Regions from separate parts of the Enterobacter sp. Taxon_8 genome, predicted to be linked through region 1. Evidence: predicted binding sites of a transcription regulator. Region 1 holds the regulator's gene; the other holds the start of a gene.

Region 1 (3,110 bases):
CTGCTGGCCCAATTCCCGCAGGCTCGCGCCCACGTGATTGCCGGTGCCGGACACTGGGTGCACGCAGAAAAACCCGATGCCGTGCTGCGCGCCATTCGCCGCTATCTCGCTGATACGACAAATTGATTAAAAAGAAAGCGACTGGAAGGCTGCGGGCTTCCAGTCGTTGGCGTGCCGTTTTTGGTGATGTATGATGGCGCGCTTATCGCCCGGGCATTAGCAGGGCGGCGTGTTTCCCCCGAAGTCTCAGAATCATGGCCAAAGAACAAACGGACCGTACGACACTAGATCTGTTCGCGAATGAGCGTCGCCCGGGACGACCGAAGACGAATCCGCTTTCGCGCGATGAACAGCTGCGTATCAATAAACGCAATCAGCTTAAACGCGATAAAAATCGCGGGCTTAAGCGTGTCGAACTGAAGCTTAACGCCGACGCCGTCGATGCGCTGAACGAGCTGGCTGACGCGCGAAATATCAGCCGCAGCGAGCTCATTGAAGAGATGTTAATCGCCCAGCTTGAGACGTTGCGCAGCCAGGCATAAGTCTGAAAATCCCCTTTATTACCCTTTTCATGTAGCACAGAGTGCAGTCCTGCGCGATAGCTGTTTCCGCAGGGTTGCCAGTTCTGCTATTATTGCCCTTATCCGTGGCCGAATTGCGCCACCATACTATTAAGTTTCAAGAGGTTATTTTACTCATGGCAATCATCGGCATTTTCTTTGGCAGTGATACCGGCAATACCGAAAATATCGCAAAAAACATTCAAAAACAGCTCGGTAAAGACGTTGCTGATGTGCATGACATTGCCAAGAGCAGCAAAGAAGATCTGGAAGGCTATGATATTCTGCTGCTGGGTATCCCAACCTGGTACTACGGTGAAGCCCAGTGCGACTGGGATGATTTCTTCCCGACGCTGGAAGAAGTGGACTTCAACGGTAAGCTAGTTGCCCTGTTTGGCTGCGGTGACCAGGAAGACTACGCTGAGTATTTCTGTGACGCGCTGGGTACCATCCGCGACATCATTGAGCCGAATGGCGCGGTTATCGTAGGCCACTGGCCGACCGCTGGTTACCACTTCGAAGCGTCTAAAGGCCTGGCCGATGACGATCATTTCGTGGGTCTGGCCATCGACGAAGACCGTCAGCCAGAACTGACCGCAGAGCGCGTTGAGAAATGGGTTAAGCAGATCCGTGAAGAACTGCACCTGGACGATATTCTTAACGCCTGATTTTTCTCGCGGCGCAACGGCGGTTGCGCCCGCGCACCAGGTCAAACCGATTAAATTAATTGCTACAATCTTTTAACTTTTTCGCCCAGACCTGTACAATGTCTCCCTGATAAAATGTGGTTTTCCATCGAGCAAGTTTGTTGGTGATACCCCATTTTTATAAGCATATTTTGCCTGAGACTTGCAGTTTTCATTTAGCCATGGCAGTTCTATAATGAGACGCATTATCCCAGGTGCATTTTCTGTCACTTCCTACAGAAGTGAATCGTTTAGCAACAGGACAGATTCCGCATGACTGACAACAATACCGCATTAAAGAAGGCTGGCCTGAAAGTTACGCTTCCTCGGTTAAAAATCCTCGAAGTGCTTCAGGGTCCAGACAATCACCATGTCAGTGCGGAAGACCTTTATAAACGTCTTATCGACATGGGTGAAGAGATTGGGCTGGCTACCGTCTATCGCGTGCTGAACCAGTTTGATGACGCGGGCATTGTCACCCGTCATAATTTCGAAGGCGGTAAATCTGTTTTCGAACTGACCCAGCAGCAGCACCACGATCATTTGATCTGCCTCGACTGCGGCAAGGTCATTGAATTCAGCGATGATTCCATCGAAGCGCGCCAGCGTGAAATCGCCGCGCGTCACGGTATCCGCCTGACCAACCACAGCCTGTATCTTTACGGTCACTGCGCTGAAGGCGACTGCCGCGAAGATGACCACGCGCACGACGCAAAATAATCAAGTGTTCATACTCTGAGCCAGCCGAAAGGTTGGCTTTTTTTTGCCAGAAAAAAGCCCGGTAAGCACCGCGCCACCGGGCGTAAAGCAACTTATTTATTATTGTTGCGTATCTCGTTCCAGATCTTATCGCAACGCTTGGCCACTTCCTGATCGTTACCGGTTTTACGCGCCTGGATACAGGCCTGGTAATCCATCACGCGGACATTCTCCCGCGTCGCAAACTGCTCATGCGCTTTCTCTTTCTTCAGCACGTTCAGCACGCTCTGACAGGCTTCAATTTTCTCCGGCGATCCTTCTGCTGTATTAATACAGGCGCTATAGGCCTCCTTCAGCCGGGAATCTTCTTTCGGTGCCTCACTCTGAGCACACGCCACCAGCCCTGATGCCAGCAACGCGACGATTACGATTTTTTTCATCATATGCAGTCTCCGGTCCGGCGGGATCTAACCCGCCGGAAGATTCATCAGAAGATAGTGAACGGTGCGATAACCATGAATTTCACGTCACGTTCATCCTGGAAGATGTTGCCGTAACCGCCCGCGTAGCTCGGGATATCGGAGTGGTTGTCATATTGAGTGAAGTGCAGTTTGAACATTGTACCTTTCGCGCGGCCATCCTGCAGGGTATAGATAGCATCGAGGCTGTAAGAAGACTCTTTCAGGCGATAGTTGGGATCGTAGTATGCGTCCGGAGTTGCCATATCGGCAGGTTTTGCATCCCAGGCGTAAGCGTAAGAAGCGCCCACCGCCCAGCCAGGCAGGTTCCAGTTTTTCAGGTCGTACATTGCGCCGAAGAAGACCGCTTTCTCGCCGTCGGCGTTGAAGTCTGAGCGGTTATCCCACCAGATATCAAGACGACCGTTGGATGAGGCATAGGTCGGGGTCATACGCTGCAGGAAGTAGCCCTGCTGCCCTTCCGCCTTCACCCATGTTCCTTCCAGACGTAAATCAACCTGACCGACCTTATAGCCGAAGGTTAGTGCCTGCAGCCACGCGGTGCCATCATAAATGTCATTGACGCCACCGTTGCTGACTTTGTCGCGCGTACCGTAGAACTGATAGCTGGTACTCAGCGGGCTACCCGCGACATCAAACTTATAGCTGGCCTTGGCAAAGTACTGATCGATATACCCTTGCGCCTG
Region 2 (3,110 bases), 350 kb from region 1:
TGATGCTGGCGGGCTGCAACGCGCCATCGCAGCATGCTGCGGTGGAGACCTGCAAAGCGGATAACCAGATGCAGCAAACCACGCTCTATTTCGGCTTAAACCGTCCTGCCGGGGCGCAGATTACCAGCAACGAGTGGCAGCAGTTTGTTGACCAGGACGTGACGCCACGCTTTCGCGACGGCTTAACGGTGTTTGACGCGCGCGGGCAATGGCTGGGGAACGACGGGAAAGTGGCGCGCGAACCGAGCAAGGCGCTGATGCTGATCCATGGAAAAGATGCGCAGAGCGAGAAGAACATCGAAGCGTTGCGCGGGATTTATAAGTCACGCTTCGCGCAGGAGTCGGTGATGCGTGTCGACCAGCCGGTGTGCGTGCAGTTTTAATGAAAACGGCGGGAATTCCCGCCGTTGTTGTTTTGTAGGCCGGGATCGCTGCGCGTCACCCGGCATTGCATCAGAGCACCAACCCCGCAAAGCTCGCCGACAGTAAACTTACCAGCGTTGCTCCATAAACCAGACGCAGACCGAAACGCGACACCACGTTCCCCTGCTGCTCGTTAAGACCCTTAATCGCTCCGGCCACAATGCCGATGGATGCGAAGTTCGCGAACGACACCAGGAAGACGGATAAAATCCCCAGCCCGCGCGGGGACATTTGATGAGCGATTTTTTGCAGCTCAATCATCGCCACAAATTCATTCGCCACCAGCTTGGTCGCCATAATACTGCCCGCGTTCAGGGCGTCACCCAGCGGAATACCCACCAGCCACGCCAGGGGATAAAATACATAGCCCAGGATCTGCTGGAAACTCATGCCAAATACGCTGGAGAAGAGGGCGTTAACGGCGCTAATAAGCGCGATAAAGCCAATCAGCATGGCCAGAATAATCATCGCCACTTTAAAACCGGCCAGAATATACTCGCCGAGCATTTCGAAGAAGCTCTGCGATTCATGCAGTTTTTCCAGCTTGATATCTGGCTCCGCTTCCGGGCGTGCCGGGTTGATGACCGAAAGAATAATAAAGGTGCTAAACATGTTCAGAATCAGCGCCGCGACGACAAATTTAGCGTCGAGCATGGTCATATACGCGCCGACAATCGACAGGGAGACCGTCGACATCGCCGTGGCTGCCATGGTGAAGAGACGACGGGAAGAGAGATCCCCCAGCACGCCCTTGTAGGCAATGAAGTTTTCCGACTGGCCGAGAATCAGCGAGCTAACCGCGTTAAAGGATTCCAGCTTACCCATGCCGTTCAGTTTCGACAGCAGAGTACCGATCACCCGAATAAAAATCGGCAGGATCCGCCAGTGCTGAAGAATACCAATCAGCGCGGAAATAAAAATAATTGGGCAAAGCACGCCGAGGAAAATGAACGCCAGCCCTTTTTCACCCATACCGCCAAAGACGAAATTGGTGCCTTCGCCAGCAAATTTGAGCAGTGACTCAAAAAATCCCGAGACGTATTTAATCAGGAATAACCCGCTTTCGGCGTGCAGGAAAAAGAACGCCAGGGCAATTTCAATGACAATCAGCTGTAAAACAAAACGAATGCGAATTTTTCGGCGGTCGAAACTTACCAGCCAGGCAAGCGCGAGAATAATCACCAGCGCCAGCAGGAAATGGACAATTTTAAACATAATTTATTTTCACCAGGTGTTTGAGGCGGATATTTAGCCACAGCCCTGAATCAGCGTAAATGAGCATTTTCGTTATAACTTATAAACTTAACGATAACGTATGTAACTATTATCAGGCTGGGCGTTTACAACTCGTTATCAAAACACCGCACATTTCGCTTGTTTTTCTTTTCGTCGTAATGATAATCACTATCACAAGAATTTACCTTTCTTTGCATCAGTTGACCGCGATAAACATTTAAGGTGTCGGCATGTTTGTTCCATTTCTCATTATGTTACGTGAAGGGCTCGAAGCCGCCCTTATCGTGAGCCTCATCGCCAGTTATCTGAAGCGAACCCAGCGCGGACGCTGGATTGGCGTCATGTGGGTCGGGGTATTCCTTGCCGCGGCGCTCTGCCTGGGCTTAGGTGTCCTCATCAACGAAACCACCGGCGAGTTCCCGCAGAAAGAGCAGGAGCTGTTCGAAGGGAGCGTCGCCGTGATTGCGGTGGTGATCCTCACCTGGATGGTGTTCTGGATGCGTAAGGTCTCCCGTAACGTGAAGGTGCAGCTGGAGCAGGCGGTGGATAACGCGCTGCAAAAGGGGAATAACCACGGCTGGGCGCTCATTATGATGGTCTTTTTCGCCGTCGCGCGCGAAGGGCTGGAGTCTGTTTTCTTCCTGCTGGCGGCGTTTCAGCAGGATGTGGGGATCTGGCCGCCGCTGGGGGCCATGCTGGGCCTCGCCACGGCCGTGGTGCTCGGTTTCCTGCTGTACTGGGGCGGTATCCGCCTGAACCTGGGCGCTTTCTTCAAGTGGACCAGCCTGTTTATTCTGCTGGTGGCGGCAGGGCTGGCGGCAGGGGCGATTCGCGCCTTCCATGAAGCGGGCCTGTGGAACCACTTCCAGGACGTCGCGTTCGACCTTAGCAACGTGCTCTCCACGCACTCTCTGACCGGCACTCTGCTTGAAGGTATCTTCGGCTATCAGGAAACGCCGAGCGTCAGCGAAGTGGCGATTTACTTTATCTATCTGGTTCCGGCGCTGGTGCTGTTCGCAATGCCGCCGCGTACCGGCACGCAGGCGTCTCGCGTTACGCCATAATAGTTGATTTAGTTACAACATACTTTTTAAAGGGAAGAGTCATGGCAATTCAGTTCCGTCGTAGTGCGTTATGCGCAGGCATTGCCGCGCTGTTCGCTTCTGCATTCTCCGCCTGGGGCGCGGATGTTCCTCAGGTTAAAGTCACCGTTAATGATAAGCAGTGTGAGCCGATGACCCTCACGGTGAACAGCGGCAAAACCCAGTTTATTATTCAGAACCACAGCCAGAAGGCGCTGGAATGGGAGATCCTGAAAGGGGTTCTGGTGGTGGAGGAGCGCGAAAATATCGCTCCTGGCTTCAGCCAGAAGATGACCGCCAACCTGCAGCCGGGCGAATATGAGATGACCTGCGGCCTGCTGACCAACCCTAAAGGGAAGCTTATTGTCA

Evidence for each region. The regulator Fur, encoded in region 1, represses iron uptake genes when iron is present. The targets are predictions, from matches to a motif close to ATAATAATGAGAACNACTATCAA.
Region 2: the regulator Fur is predicted to act here: its motif matches at 1,812-1,834, upstream of efeU (iron uptake transporter permease EfeU).

Annotation. Positions count from the first base shown of each region.
Region 1 covers NZ_CM177989.1:3,257,092-3,260,201, forward strand. Annotated here, with positions in the region: gene ybfF (esterase) at 1-126, shown strand, start outside; gene ybfE (LexA regulated protein) at 255-542, shown strand; gene fldA (flavodoxin FldA) at 698-1,228, shown strand; gene fur (ferric iron uptake transcriptional regulator) at 1,520-1,966, shown strand; gene chiQ (ChiQ/YbfN family lipoprotein) at 2,059-2,385, opposite strand; gene chiP (chitoporin ChiP) at 2,433-3,110, opposite strand, start outside.
Region 2 covers NZ_CM177989.1:2,902,235-2,905,344, reverse strand. Annotated here, with positions in the region: gene AC4IBF_RS13890 (DUF3574 domain-containing protein) at 1-383, shown strand, start outside; gene AC4IBF_RS13885 (NupC/NupG family nucleoside CNT transporter) at 454-1,638, opposite strand; gene efeU (iron uptake transporter permease EfeU) at 1,890-2,723, shown strand; gene efeO (iron uptake system protein EfeO) at 2,765-3,110, shown strand, end outside.